DNA from 4 places in the Rhizobium sp. R693 genome. Region 3 is predicted to be linked to each of the others. Evidence: predicted binding sites of a transcription regulator. Region 3 holds the regulator's gene; each other region holds the start of a gene.
The links. Region 3 encodes LexA, which represses DNA repair genes until DNA is damaged. Its sites were predicted from a motif close to TGTTCNNNNTGTGTTCNG; they were not measured.
Positions count from the first base shown of each region.

Region 1: a site for LexA is predicted at 1,074-1,091, ahead of recA (recombinase RecA). Genes of this name have one in related genera too.
Region 2: a site for LexA is predicted at 2,182-2,199, ahead of ATY79_RS18565 (helicase-related protein). Genes of this name have one in related genera too.
Region 4: a site for LexA is predicted at 1,307-1,324, ahead of ruvC (crossover junction endodeoxyribonuclease RuvC). Genes of this name have one in related genera too.

Region 1 is NZ_LOKY01000034.1:79,793-83,627, reverse strand. Features, by position in the region: gene ATY79_RS21140 (pseudouridine-5'-phosphate glycosidase) at 1-4, opposite strand, end outside; gene ATY79_RS21135 (carbohydrate kinase family protein) at 33-977, opposite strand; gene recA (recombinase RecA) at 1,218-2,306, shown strand; gene alaS (alanine--tRNA ligase) at 2,459-3,835, shown strand, end outside.
Region 2 is NZ_LOKY01000023.1:180,178-184,012, reverse strand. Features, by position in the region: gene ATY79_RS18565 (helicase-related protein) at 1-2,024, opposite strand, end outside; gene ATY79_RS18560 (DUF3309 family protein) at 2,539-2,694, shown strand; gene ATY79_RS18555 (YMGG-like glycine zipper-containing protein) at 2,722-2,985, shown strand; gene efp (elongation factor P) at 3,153-3,722, opposite strand.
Region 3 is NZ_LOKY01000003.1:153,392-157,226, reverse strand. Features, by position in the region: gene kdsA (3-deoxy-8-phosphooctulonate synthase) at 1-518, opposite strand, end outside; gene ATY79_RS04890 (VOC family protein) at 515-1,399, opposite strand; gene lexA (transcriptional repressor LexA) at 1,599-2,315, shown strand; gene ATY79_RS31275 (hypothetical protein) at 2,296-2,589, opposite strand; gene ATY79_RS31270 (ComEC/Rec2 family competence protein) at 2,780-3,448, opposite strand.
Region 4 is NZ_LOKY01000047.1:296,711-300,545, forward strand. Features, by position in the region: gene ruvB (Holliday junction branch migration DNA helicase RuvB) at 1-21, opposite strand, end outside; gene ruvA (Holliday junction branch migration protein RuvA) at 101-718, opposite strand; gene ruvC (crossover junction endodeoxyribonuclease RuvC) at 753-1,265, opposite strand; gene ATY79_RS27670 (methyl-accepting chemotaxis protein) at 1,505-3,814, shown strand.

The sequences.
Region 1 (3,835 bases), on a different contig from region 3:
TCATTGTCTCTTCCATTTCATCGGTACGGCCTTCAATGCAAAATTCTCGCCGGTGGAACAAGGGAAAGTGTCTCCCTGATCAGATCCGGGGAAAGGTTTTCATTGACCGCATGCGGCGATTGTACGGTCAGCGCTGCTGCTGCGGCGCCTTCGCGAACGGCATCGACCAAGGAAATCCCGCGCATCAATCCTGAGATTACGCCGGCTGCAAGCGAGTCTCCCGCGCCGGTGACATCCGCGACGCCTTCCAGATTTGCGGGCTGCAGGGCTATCGCGTGGCGATCCGCAAAGGCGATCAGCTCGCGTTGTCCGCGCGTGACGACGCCGCCGCGCAAACCGATGTCACCCAGCAGTGACGGCCAGTGTGCTGGATCGTTGGGGCGCTCGCCGGTCAATGCGGCAGCCTCAGCCTCGTTGAGGAAAAGGTAGTCGATCCCTTCGATGCACGGCTTGAGCTTGACGGCCTTCGCCGGCGAGATTGCGATTGCGCCCACCGGCTTGCCAAGCACCTTCGCACGCTCGACGATCGATGCCAGCGTCTCTGCTGGCAGGTTGGCGTCGATGAGGATGAAATCGGTCGCGGCAAAGGCATCGCGGACGGCACGGATCGAGAGGCGCCTCGGCACGAACATGCGGTAGAGATCCATGTCGGCAAGCGCAATCACCAGGTTTCCGTCGTTCTCGATGATTGCGGTATAGCTCGGCGTCTTGCGATCGAGGAAAACAAAGGGGCGATCATCAACGCCGGCGAAGTCGGCAGCCTCACTGACCATCTCGCCGATCGGATCACCGCCGCGGGGCGAAATCATCGTCACGTCGAAGCCCAACCGGGCAAGATTGCGAGCGGCATTGAAGCCGCCGCCGCCCGGCTCCTCGAACCATGTACCTGGATTGCTGGCGCCAGCCACGGTGTCTCCTGAAATGCGTCCGCGCCTGTCGATATGGGCTCCGCCAAGGACAAGAATCTTCCGCTTCATTTCATCATCCCGCGTGGCCGAAAGATACGAATCGTCCTGCCGCCACTGGTCGACTGGCGAGCAGATCCCTATCTCTAAGCTGTTGCTTTCCATTACTAAAACAAATGTAGAACACGGGCAGTTTTACCTTTTTGTTTCAATTATTTGAGCGCCGCTTGCGCAATGAGAACAAATGCGGTACAAAATCGGCATCAGCGGCGACATTGCTTGAGCGGCTTCAATAACCTAAAGGTGGATCGAATGTCACAGAATACATTGCGGCTTGTAGAGGACAAATCGGTGGACAAAAGCAAGGCACTTGAAGCGGCACTCTCACAGATCGAGCGGTCGTTCGGCAAGGGCTCAATCATGAAGCTCGGCTCGAACGAGAACGTTGTCGAGATCGAAACGGTGTCGACGGGTTCCCTCGGGCTGGATATAGCGCTCGGAATCGGCGGTCTTCCGAAAGGACGTATCATAGAGATTTACGGACCTGAAAGCTCGGGTAAGACGACGCTCGCGCTACAGACCATTGCCGAATCGCAGAAGAAGGGCGGCATCTGCGCTTTCGTTGACGCGGAACATGCGCTCGATCCGGTCTATGCCCGCAAACTTGGTGTCGATCTGCAGAATCTGCTGATTTCACAGCCGGATACGGGCGAGCAGGCGCTTGAGATCACCGACACGCTGGTCCGTTCCGGTGCGGTCGACGTTCTCGTTGTCGACTCCGTCGCCGCGTTGACGCCGCGTGCCGAAATCGAAGGCGAGATGGGCGATAATCTGCCGGGTCTTCAGGCGCGTCTGATGAGCCAGGCACTGCGCAAGCTGACGGCTTCCATCTCGAAGTCGAACACCATGGTCATCTTCATCAACCAGATCCGCATGAAGATCGGTGTCATGTTCGGTTCGCCGGAAACGACGACCGGCGGTAACGCGCTGAAGTTCTATGCGTCCGTTCGCCTTGACATTCGACGCATCGGTGCGGTCAAGGAGCGCGAAGAGGTGATTGGCAACCAGACCCGCGTCAAGGTCGTCAAGAACAAGATGGCGCCTCCCTTCAAGCAGGTCGAATTCGACATCATGTATGGTGAGGGCGTTTCGAAGACCGGCGAACTGGTCGACCTAGGCGTCAAGGCTGGTATTGTCGAGAAGTCGGGCGCCTGGTTCTCTTATAACAGCCAGCGCCTCGGCCAGGGCCGCGAGAATGCGAAGCTCTTCCTGCGCGACAATCCGGATCTCCTGCGTGAGATTGAGACGGCGCTTCGTCAGAATGCCGGTCTGATTGCGGACCGCTTCCTGCAGAACGGCGGCCCTGATGCGAATGACGGGGACGAGGCCGTCGACGGCTAATCGTATCGGTTTCCAACAGTTCAAAACCGGCCGTATTCTTTGATCAGAATGCGGCCGGTTTTGTTTGTCTGCTGGACAGTGGTTAAGGCGAACGATAAAAGCCACTGGATTTAAGTTTTGACCTGCCTTCCGGCAGCATTGAAGGGCATAGCATGAGCGGTGTGAATGATATCCGGTCGACCTTCCTCGACTATTTCAAGAAGAACGGCCACGAAATCGTTTCGTCGAGCCCGCTGGTGCCGCGCAACGATCCGACCCTGATGTTCACCAATGCCGGCATGGTCCAGTTCAAGAATGTTTTCACCGGCCTGGAGCAGCGTCCATACAAGACGGCCTCGACGGCGCAGAAGTGCGTCCGCGCCGGCGGCAAGCATAACGACCTTGATAACGTCGGCTACACTGCGCGCCATCACACCTTCTTCGAGATGCTCGGCAACTTCTCCTTCGGCGACTACTTCAAGGAGCGGGCAATCGAGCTTGCCTGGAACCTGATCACCAAGGAATTCGCGCTCGACGCCAAGCGGCTGCTGGTCACCGTCTATCACACGGATGACGAGGCCTTTAATCTCTGGAAGAAGATCGCAGGTTTGCCGGACGAGAAGATTATCCGCATTCCGACCAGCGACAATTTCTGGGCGATGGGCGATACCGGCCCGTGCGGCCCGTGTTCGGAAATCTTCTATGACCACGGCGATCACATCTGGGGCGGCCCTCCCGGCTCACCTGAAGAAGATGGCGACCGCTTCATCGAGATCTGGAACCTCGTCTTCATGCAGTACGAGCAGGTCACCAAGGAAGAGCGAATCGACCTCCCGCGTCCGTCGATCGACACCGGCATGGGACTGGAGCGCGTCGCTGCTGTTCTGCAGGGCAAGCACGACAACTATGACATCGACCTCTTCCGCGCCCTGATCGAGGCTTCGGAGGAAGTGACGGGTGTGAAGGCAGAGGGCGAGCGTCGCGCCAGCCACCGCGTTATTGCCGACCACCTGCGCTCATCGGCGTTCCTGATTGCCGATGGGGTGTTGCCCTCGAATGAAGGCCGCGGTTACGTGCTTCGCCGGATCATGCGCCGCGCGATGCGGCATGCAGAGTTGCTCGGTGCCAAGGAGCCGCTGATCTGGAAGCTGTTGCCGACGCTTGTCCAGGAAATGGGACGGGCATATCCGGAGCTGGTCCGCGCGGAATCGCTGATCTCCGAGACGCTGAAGCTTGAAGAGACCCGATTCCGTAAGACGTTGGAGCGCGGTCTTTCGCTTCTCTCCGATGCCACGACGGCGCTCGGCAAGGGTGACATGCTCGATGGCGAAACCGCCTTCAAACTCTATGATACCTATGGCTTCCCGCTCGACCTGACGCAGGATGCGCTTCGCGCCCGCGAAATCGGCGTAGACATATCCGGCTTCACCGACGCCATGCAGCGGCAGAAGGCCGAGGCGCGCTCGCACTGGGCCGGTTCCGGCGACAAGGCTACCGAGACGATTTGGTTCGAACTCAAGGAGAAGCACGGCGCGACGGAGTTCCTCGGC
Region 2 (3,835 bases), on a different contig from region 3:
CGGACACCGTAGCGGCGCATCGAAGCGCGTGCATCCTGATCCAGCGACTTTACCTCTTCAGTCACATCACGCCGGAACAACACGCCGAGGTTCTCGACGAGCTGAAATGCCAGGCCCTTTGCCAGGCCCTGCAAATCCTCCGCGCGAGACAGGTCGTCAAGCGGTTTCAGAACGGTGCTGATGTGATGATTTACGAAGCGCTCGATACGAGCGGCCACGTGGTCGCGGGCATTGCCGGTCAACTGCTCATCGGCGAGGATGATGACGCGCGGGCGCATGACATGATCACTGCCTGCCAGGCGCGCCACCGGGTCGCCCAACCAGCGGATCGAACCGTCGGAGCCGATCGCGAGATCGCCATTGCCGGCTGCATGGAGGCGAGCCGCGCGTGCCTCGAATTCCAGAGCGAGCGCCTTCTGCGAAGCAGACTGAACGGCCTTAGCGTCCGGTCCCTCCGCTCCCGAAATGGGCGTGAACCGGAATCCCGACAGTTGCCCCACATGATGTCCTTCAACGAAGACATCGCCATTTACACTGATTTCAGCTTCCAGCATCGCATTCTCTCTCAGGCGCTTCATGAGCACAGATGTCCTGCGATCAACAAAGCGTTTCGTCAACCTTTCATGTAACGCATCGGACAATCGATCTTCGATTTCCCGCGTCTTTTCCTGCCAGTGTGTCGGATCGGCAAGCCAATTGGGCCGATTCGATACATAGGTCCAAGTCCTTATCTGCGCGATTCGCGCCGAAAGCGTGTCAATCTCACCGTCTGTTCGATCCGCGCGATGCACCTGCTCGGCAAGGAAGTCCTCGTTTACCGTGCCATAGCGGACGAGATCGGAAAAGAGGGTGGAAATCAGATCGGCGTGTTGAGCCGGTGCGATGCGTCGATAGTCCGGAAGTGCACAGGCCTCCCACAACTTCTCGACGCGCGCCGGGTTATCGGCAAGATCGATGATTTCGGGGTAGCGCGACAGGTGCTCCAGCGCTTGCTGGTCGACGGCGGGCAGAGCACGTGTCAGGCCGGAGACCGTCGGACCGTTCTCAAGGCTCGCGCGCAACGCGTGAAGCGAGCCGAAGTCGAGGTTCTTGGTGCGCCACTGCAGCACCTTCACATTGTCGAACTCGTGGCCTTCGATGCGTTCGACCAGTTCCTCATCAAAGGGATCGACCTGGCCCGTGACACCAAACGTCCCGTCGCGAACATGCCGTCCGGCGCGGCCGGCAATCTGCCCGAGCTCGGCGGGATTGAGATTGCGAAACTGATAGCCGTCGAATTTGCGATCTTGCGCGAAGGCGACATGATCGACGTCAAGATTGAGACCCATGCCGATCGCGTCCGTTGCGACCAGATATTCCACGTCTCCGGCTTGATAGAGCGCTACCTGCGCATTGCGGGTGCGTGGACTGAGAGCTCCGAGAACGACTGCCGCTCCGCCGCGCTGTCTGCGGATCAACTCGGCAATCGCATAGACTTCGTCCGCGGAGAAGGCGACGATCGCCGAGCGTTGCGGCAGGCGGGTGATCTTCTTCTGGCCCGCATAGAACAGGTGGGAAAGGCGCGGCCGTTCGACGACGGTGATTCCGGGGAGCAGTTGCTGCAGGATCGGGCGCATGGTACCGGCGCCGAGCAACAGCGTTTCGTCGCGGCCGCGCAAGTGAAGAATACGGTCCGTGAAGATGTGTCCTCGCTCGAGGTCGCCGGCGAGTTGAACTTCATCGATCGCGACGAAAGCGGCTTTGGTCTCGCGTGGCATTGCCTCGACAGTACAGACCGAAAAGCGGGCGTTGGGAGGCGATATCTTCTCTTCGCCCGTCACCAATGCAACGTTTTGAACCCCGACCTTTTCGGCGACACGTGTATAGACCTCACGCGCCAGCAGCCGTAGCGGCAGCCCGATCACGCCGGTGCCATGAGCAACCATGCGCTCAATGGCATAATGCGTCTTGCCGGTATTGGTTGGTCCGAGCACCGCGGTTACTCCGCGCCCGCTCAGTATCATCGGCTGCGATGTCAGTGTCATAGTCCTGCAGATGAGGCGAGGGTGCCCCAGGTCAAGTCAGCTCCTCTCCGAAGCAGACAACACATGGACAGCCGTTGCCCCAAACGCAAGGGCTGATTTGAATTTACTCTGCGGTTTCTGTTGCGCGAAAAGCTTGCAGATTGCTCGTTTTGCGATTCGGAACAGCTTGAGAACGAATCGGAGACGAATCGCTGACTCCGGCTGATTCAGTGTTTGTTCACGGCTAAGTATTGATTTTGAATCGCTTTTTCCCACAAGATGCTGAATCGCAAGATTCTCGCTATACGTGCGGCTCGCTTTGCATCCGGGCTGTCAACAGCCCTTCGCGGAAAATCGACGATCCATTTCGGCTCGAGTCTCGCCTGATGATGTCAACATTACTCACCGGAAGCGAAAACGGGGCCTGATTGAGTGGTTTTTCCGCCAAAGTGGAACGGTTGATACATTTGGAACAAAAAACGGTGATGTGTGTTTCTTGTCCATTCCAGGTGTAATGAGGCTGAGGACTTGAACCATGCTTGGCACGATACTTCTGATTATCCTTATTCTGCTTTTGATCGGCGCCCTACCGAATTGGGGCTATAGCCGCGGATGGGGCTATGGACCTTCGGGCGGTTTGGGGCTAGTTCTCCTGATTATTATTATTCTTGTGCTGCTCGGTCGTATCTAAACGACGGAAAAAACTGGGAGATATGTCATGATGAAGAAAATTGTACTCATTGGCGCCCTCGTTGGCGCACTTGCTTCCTGTACGGCGACCGAGCAGGGCACCGCAATCGGTGCCGGCACAGGCGCTATTATCGGTGGTGCTGTTAGCAACAGTTGGGGTGGCGCTGCAGTGGGTGCTGTTGCCGGTGGTCTTGCTGGCGCATTGATCGGCCAGTCCGTTGAGCGCCGTGGCTATTGCGTCTACCGGGATCGGTATGGCCGTCGCTACGAGGCACGTTGCCCGCGCTACTAAAACCTAGGCCGGCGTTCGGCGGCATTATCATTTTTGAAATCGAAAGCGCCGTCTTGAGCCGGCGCTTTTTGTTTGAACGGTGGTCGCGATACGAATGTAGCCACTGACAAGAAAAAGGCCGCGTCGTTTCCGAAGCGGCCGTAGTTTCTCAGCGTTGAAGCGGACGATCAGTCCTTTGCGCGCTCGACGTAGGAATTGTCTTCCGTCGCGATAACGACGCGCGTGCCGGCGTTGATGTGCGGAGGCACCATGGTGCGCACGCCGTTCGACAGCATTGCCGGCTTGTAGGAGGACGAAGCCGTCTGGCCCTTAACAACCGGCTCGGTTTCCGTGATTTCGAGGGTTACGTGGCGCGGCAGTTCGAGCGCAAGCGGAACGCCTTCATGGATCGACAGGATGCAGGTCATGCCTTCCTGCAGATAGGCCTTCTGATCGCCCATCGTTTCATCGTTCACGACCACCTGGTCATAGGTCGCCGGGTTCATGAAGTGGAACCCTTCGCCATCCTCATAAAGATACTGGAAGTTCACGTCTTCGACGAAGGCGCGCTCGACCTGTTCGGTCGTACGCCAGCGCTCGGAGACCTTGACGCCGTCAACGATACGACGCATGTCGACCTGCGTAACCGGCGTGCCCTTGCCCGGATGAAAGTTCTGGGCCGTCAGAACGACGTAGAGCTTGCCATCCACGTCGAGAACGTTGCCCTTGCGGACGGAAGAGGCGATGACCTTGACCATTAAGACTTCCTTGTAACTCGGCTTTTGGCGTCGTAGAGGACTGTCGATACAGCCCCGGAGACGCGATTGATTGTTCTTTGGGGGCGCAACTAACCTAAAATCCGGCAAATAGC
Region 3 (3,835 bases):
TCGCACAGGAGAATATTCGGGTTGCCTGTCGAGTTCAGCTTGTTGAGGACATTCTTCATGTCCCAAGGCGCCAGGAACTGCCCCTTCTTGACGTTGATGGCTCGGCCGGTTTTGGCGGCAGCCACGAGCAGGTCCGTCTGGCGGCTGAGGAAGGCAGGAATCTGCAGGATGTCGACGACGGTTGCCACCTCGGCGCACTGCTCTTCCGTATGGATGTCAGTCAGAACAGGAAAACCGTATTCCTTCTTAAGATCGGAAAAGACCTCCAGAGCCTTTTCAAGGCCGATGCCTCGCTGGGCCGAGAGCGACGTCCGGTTGGCTTTGTCGAAGGACGACTTATAAACGAGACCAAGACCAAGCTTGTCGCAGAGTTCCTTAAGCACGCCCGCGACCATGAATGCATGGTCACGGCTCTCCATTTGACACGGGCCGGCAATCAGCGACAGCCTGCCGATATTCGAAAAGGTGACACGGTCGGCGCCTTGGCCAACCACGACTTCGGAATTTGTCTGGCTCATCGTTTCTCCTCGAAGGCGAAGAGCGCACCCTGCCCGGGCGCCGCCTTCACCAGAATTCGATTGTTCTTGCGCGTGTAGGTCATCCCGTTAGCAGCCAAATGCGCTTCTGTCACGGCGAGATCACTGACCGTGAAAACAATGGCGACGCCACGCAGGCCGCGATCGTTTGAGGGTGCGGGAATGTCGAAGTAGGCATCCAATCCATCTGGAGAGAGAACGCTCACTTTGGCGTTCGGAGTTGTAACACTCGCGCCAAAGGCCTCGTTAGTCACCGTGAGGCTGTGCGCCGCGGCGCGCACAAATGGTGCAAAAGCCTTTGGGTCCCGCGCGCCAAGAATGATCTCCGCGATTCCTTTGACGCCGTTCACATGGGTTTGCAGCGTCCTTCGATCAGACGGCAGCGGATTGACGCGTTGGCATGTGAAAAAGAAAAAGTCCGGAGCTCGCAGATCGACCGCGAACGCGAGCTTGAACGCGGCGGTTGCCTGAGAACCGTCGGGCAGTCTCATCGGTCGCTCGAACTGCAGCATCTCGCCACCGTTGATCTTTTCGGCAAGGAATCTGGCATGGTCGCGGTCGGCATCGGCGGTCGCGAAGACCGCCGCGGAGAACCCATCATCCCCGCATCGAAACCGAAAAGCGCGGTCACGCGCGGTAAAGACATTGCCTTTCTTCGCTGACGCCTCATACGGTTCTGCGCTGGCGACCGCGAGCGGCTCCAGGTAAGTTTCGTCGGCGAAGAATATGCAGGCGTTCTCGGTTCCAAAAGGATGCCGGGCATCGGGCGCGACGGTGAATCCGAGTTTTCCGAGACGCTCGCGGGCAAGTACAATATTGGAGACCGGCAGCACGATGTGGTCCAGCGGATGTGCTTCGCTCATGGCAAACTCCCGGGAATTTGCGAAGATGTGCGCCGGGCAAGGGAACAATGCAACCCCCTTCTGCGCTTTCGCTCAAAAGCAACGCAAAAACTGAACAAGTTGCAGGCAAGTTTTACGAAAATTTAGGTACTTGCGGAACACATATGGAACATATAGTGTCTGTTCTGGCTTTGTTTCACGACTCTGGGGTTCAACTTCGATGCTGACGCGCAAGCAACAGGAGCTTCTTCTCTTCATTCACGAACGAATGAAGGAGTCCGGTGTCCCCCCGTCTTTTGACGAAATGAAAGACGCCTTGGACCTCGCGTCGAAGTCCGGCATCCACCGGCTAATTACTGCTCTGGAAGAACGTGGTTTCATTCGTCGACTGCCGAATCGAGCCCGCGCCCTGGAGGTCATCAAGCTTCCTGAAGCCTACAATCCGAGCTTGCAGCCCCGCCGCGGCTTTTCGCCGAGCGTCATCGAAGGCAGCCTCGGAAAGCCACAGCCGGTCGCGCCGCCGAAGCCGGCTGCACAAGCCGACAACGGCAATTCCGCCTCCGTGCCAGTCATGGGACGGATCGCCGCGGGCGTGCCGATTTCGGCAATCCAGAACATTACCCACGACATCACTGTTCCAGCCGACATGCTTGGCCCGGGCGAACACTATGCGCTTGAGGTCAAGGGCGACTCGATGATCGAAGCCGGCATCTTTGATGGCGACACGGTGATCATCCGCAACGCCAGCACTGCAAATGCCGGCGACATCGTTGTCGCACTTGTCGATGACGAGGAAGCAACCCTTAAGCGCTTCCGCCGCAAAGGCGCTTCCATTGCGCTTGAGGCCGCGAACCCGGCTTATGAAACGCGTATTTTCGGGCCTGACCGTGTCAAGGTTCAGGGCAAGCTCGTCGGCCTCATTCGCCGTTATCATTGAAGACAGGCGGCTCACCGTCGAAGGTGCCGCTCCGCCAGTTGTATGCCCGATGCCGCATCCAAGGGCGGTCAAGTGTGGTGTAGGCCGTCGTTACCACGGGTACACCCTGGTCATCTATCCTTATCTCAGCAGCGCCCGAATGACGCAGGGTTTCGCCGGTGAACAGAAGCGCGCCCGACCGGCATGCCGTCGCCCGCAGGCGAGCGGGCGTTACGACGATATCAGCTGTATCACAGGCAGTGCCGAAATAAGCGAGATTTTCGACGATTGTCACGATGTAGCCGCATGCGGGGCAGTGCACCAGGCGCCTTTCAGGCAGACGAAGCGGTTCCCAGCGCCCGTCGCAGCCTGACGTAGCGCGTTGCGAGCGTTACGCAATTCCGTTGCTGAGAGCCGTGGAGCTTCCCCTTTACTTCTCCGCTGACGAACAGGGCCGACGCCTTCCAATAGTTGCGGTGGCTGGCTTAACTCCGCCGCGAGCGCCCTTCGCCATTGATCGAAGACGAAGTCAGGCGGATGGGGTCGATTGGATTGCAAGGACCTGCCCTTTGACAATCGCGACAAATGCTGCCGTCCTCGGCCATGACAATTTCGCGGGGGCGGTCTGGACGGCGCCAATGCCACAATGGCGCCAACGCGATCACGGCAGCGCCGAGATAGCGGAGCTTGGTTCGCAGAGGGGCAAGCGAGAGGAAGCCCGCGACCGCCACAGGAAAGTACCAACCCGGCAATCGTCCCATATCGACGTTGCCACCCCAGCCCGAGACCGTCTTGGCAATGGCGATCACGATGTCGAGCCCGAAGCCCGCGATTTTCCAGGGAATAACATCGAGGCCAAACGGCGTCAGCAACATCGCGAACATCCCCATTGGCATTACCACAAAAGAGATCACCGGCATGGCCATGAGATTTGCGGGTAGTCCGTAAGCGCTGAGCCGGTGGAAGTGCTCGACGGCAAAGAGCGCCGTCGAGAAGCCGCCGATCATCGAGGTCAGCAAGATGCCCCCAAAGAAGCGAGCGACAAAAACGATGGGCTTCACTGCGGCGACCTGCAGCAGAGGGTGTTCGCGCGCGCTTCTCTTCGACCAGATCGCGTAACCGGCGACAAGGGCGAGCGTCGCTGCAAATGACATCTGGAAGCTCGGTCCCAGCGCCTCGGACGGAGACAGGAGCAAATCCGTTCGCGCCGATCCCGTCGAAATAGGCGCTGAAAGCAAAATCGTTGATCTCGGGGGGCGCGGGTCCGGCAGGCGGCGTCAGCCGCGCGCGACCCGTCAACCACGCACCGATGCCGATTGGTTCCGCCTGCCCGCGCGACGACGGAAACCCGCTCAGGTGGCCGCCTTATCTCGGGTGACTGCGTCGATGAGACGGCGAGGATGTAGCGCCACCGGCCACGGCCGTCCCCCTCGCGGCGCTCGACGCGCCCCGTAGTTGTGGTCGTCACGGCTGTGTCCAGTATAACGGTCGCTCCAAGTTTCGAACTGGCCCGCGAACATCCCGCGACGCAGAGCAAGCCC
Region 4 (3,835 bases), on a different contig from region 3:
CAGGCGCGCGGCTTCACTCATGCTGGCATTTCCCAATCTTCAAACGCTCGTGACCAATACACCAAGCCAGAGGCTTTTGGCACCCGCTCGGGCAATTGGATCAGCGAGCCAGTTCCTTCAACCCGAGGCGGATGAGCTTGGCGCTGTCAGCGCCTTCACCGGCAGTCTTCATTGCGGCGGCAACGGCATTGGCCGCTTGGTCGCGGGAGTAGCCGAGGTTCGTCAGCGCGGAGACCGCATCCGCGACCGGGGCTGCGGCAACACCTTCGCCGAGTTCCTGCTTGAGGCCGATGGTGCCCGACGCTTCTCCGGCAAAGGCCGGCGCCTTGTTCTTCAGTTCGGTGACGATGCGCACGGCGACCTTGGGTCCGACGCCCTGAGCGCGGGCGACCGCCGTGCGATCCTGCAGCGCAATGGCGTTCGCCAGTTCGCTCGGAGGCAGTGTCGAAAGGACTGCGAGCGCCACCTTCGCGCCGACGCCCTGAACACTCTGCAGGAGGATGAACCATTCTCTTTCGAGCGCGGTCATGAAGCCGAAGAGCTTCAACTGGTCTTCGCGAACATAGGTTTCGATGAAGAGCACGCAGGCTTCCCCCACCGAGCCGAGGCGAGACAGGGTGCGCGCCGAGCAGAAGGCGACGTAGCAGACGCCGTGGACATCGACGAGGACGTAGTCGTCGCCGATTTCTTCGATGGTGCCTTTAAGCTTGCCGATCATGCAAATGGTCCGTTCGGTGGATTGTCAGTGAAGATTAGCCGGCAAGTGCCGCCTGCCGCATGCGGTTGCTGCCGCGGTTGTGCGCATGGCAGATGGCGATCGCCAGCGCGTCGGCGGCGTCATTGCCTTTGAATTCGACCTTCGGCATCAGGATTTTCAGCATCATGTGGATTTGCTGCTTCTCGCCGTGGCCGACTCCAATGACCGCCTTCTTGACGGCGTTCGGCGCGTATTCTGCGACCGGCAATCCGGCGCGGGCGGGGACCAGCATGGCAATACCACGGGCCTGGCCGAGCTTCAGGGTTGCCACGGCATCCTTGTTGACGAAGGTCTGTTCGACCGCGGCCTCATCCGGCTTGTAGCTATGGACGACATCCGCCAGACCGTCATGCAGTTGGCAGAGGCGCGAGGCCAGGTCCATGTCGCCGTCCGAGGTTACCGTGCCTGATGCGACGAAGCGCAAGGAATTGCCGAGCGTGTCGATAATTCCCCAGCCGGTGCGGCGCAGGCCCGGGTCAACGCCGATGATGCGAATCGTATTTTGCATGGTTCACCCTATTGCACTCGCAAAATAACTGCCATCGATAAGTGAACAAAACAAAAACATTCCTTGTTTTCAGGGAGGCTGTTTACGGCAATTTAAGCTCCGTAGCCGACTTTTGACCGATAAAATGTGAGAGGAGCTCCCTTCCCGCGAAGGCAAGGCTCCCGTGTTCTGTTTGCAGGTCAGCCGGCAGGGCGTTCCCGTTCTGCCGGTATGAGCCGTTCCGGAAGGGTTCATCGTTCATGGTTCAGAGATTTCAGTCCCTGTCCTTCAAGGTCATTGCCACATTCATCCTGCTGACCGCACTGTCGATCGCGGTCATCAATGTCCTCGCCTACTTCGCCAGCAGCCGCATTTCCGGCGAGCAGGCGCTCAAGGCGAAGGAGAGCGTCCTGATCTTCCGCGGCGACATGCTGCAGGATCAGCTTGAGCAGCTTGAAAACCAGGCGAATTCGATCGCGCGCATCGAAGCGCTGCAGATGTCGATCACGAGCCTGAAAAGTGGCTGGAAGACAATCGAGAAGACGTCAGGCGATGCGCGCGCCGAATTGAAGAAGGTGTTCATCACCAACAACCCGAACCCGGCCGACCAGCGCGAGAAGCTAATGAAGCCGCAGGCGCCAAGCGGCTTCTACTATTCCAACCATGAGACAACGCAGAGCGAGGTTGGCCGTGACCTCGAGAACACCGCCTTCAGCGATCTGCTGATTGCCGATCTCGATGGTAACGTCCTCTACTCCTACAAGAAGAACGACGATTTCGCCGAAAACCTGAAGGCCGACGCGTGGAAGTCGACCGGCGCCGGTCTCGCCTTCGCCAAGGCGATCGCAAACACCGCCAAGGCGACGGACGATTCCGCACCGACGGGCTTTTCCGGTCTTCGCGTCGATGCCGCAAGCGGCAGGTCGGCAATCTTCTACGCCGTGCCGATCGTCAAGCTGGGTGCGGCGAAGGGCGTGATGCTCTTCAAGGTGCGCGACAACATGATCACCAGCATTCTCGCCAAGGGCATTGTGGCCGGCAGCACGGCGCAGGCGGCAATCATCTCGGATGACGGCTCGGCGATCGGCGTGAACGCGACCGGCCAGCTCGTCACGCTCGATACCGCGCCTTTCACCTTCGTAAAGGACGCGCTTTCGGCAAAGGGGATGACGGTCGACGACTTCGATCGCGCCGATGGCGCGGCGCGAGCCTATGTCCGTGGCATCGACTACCAGGGCTCCCGCTTCCTCGTCGTGGAAAGCGTGCGAATCAGCGAGCTCAACGCTGGTTCTCTCGAAATCGCCACCCTGCTGACGATGATTGCGCTTGGCGTTCTGATCGTCATGGCAGCGGCAACCTGGGCAATCACCAAGCTGCTTTTCTCGCCGCTTGCCCGTCTTGCCGGCGTTACCCGCGATGTTGCCGATGGCAAGCTGGAGGTCGAGATCGGCAGCCAGAACCGCGGTGACGAAATCGGCACGATGGCCAAGGCATTGGCACGGTTCAAGCAGTCGCTGGTCGAAAGCCGCGAGCTGGAAGCCGCCAGCAACGAAACGCGGGCGCGCGCGGAACGGGATCGCCAGCAGCATATGGCCGAGCGCGAGGCGGAGGCCCGGACCCTGCAGGAGGTCGTTCAGGCGATCGACGAGGGTCTGCACCATCTGGCCAACGGCGATCTTGCCTATCAGATCGAGACCCGTTTCCCGAGCGAACTCGAAGGCCTTCGCATCAACTTCAACGAAGCGCTGGCGGCTCTCAGCGAAACGATGACGGCGATCGGCGGCAACTCTATGGCGGTGCGTGCGGGCTCCGAGGAAATGCGCACCGGTGCCGACGAGCTCGCCGGTCGCACCGAGCGTCAGGCCGCTTCGATCACCGAGACTGCAAATGCGATCGATGCGATTACCCAGTCGATTCGTCTTCAGATCGAGCGCGCAGAACATGCAGAACGCATCGCCCGCGACGCCAAGCGTGACACGACAGGCTCCAGCCAGATCATGCGCGAGACGATTGCTGCAATGGAAGCGATCCAGGCATCATCTCGCCAGATCAACTCGATCATCACCGTGATCGACTCGATTGCCTTCCAGACCAACCTGCTGGCGCTCAATGCCGGCGTCGAGGCAGCGCGCGCTGGCGAATCCGGCAAGGGCTTTGCCGTCGTCGCCATGGAAGTGCGTGAACTGGCGCAGCGTTCATCGAGTGCCGCAAAGGAGATCGCGAGCCTGCTGCAGAAGTCCACGCATGAGGTCGAAATGGGCGTCTCACTTGTCGAGCGCGCCGGCGATGCGCTGACCGGGATCGGCAGCCACGTCGAGGCCATTAACGGCCAGATCACCGAGATCATGGAAACCACCCGCGAGGAGGCGGACACGCTGCGCCAGATCAACTCGGCCGTTTCCGAACTCGATGCGATGACACAGCAGAACGCGGCCATGGTCGAGGAAACCACCGCGGCGATCCACCGGCTTGCCACCGAAGCCGTCGAAATGGACCGCCAGCTAGCGAATTTCACGCTGACACAGGAGCATCGGAGTGCCGAAGTGCACGTCCTGCGCCGTCGAGCTTGACCAAGCGACCAAACGATGAAC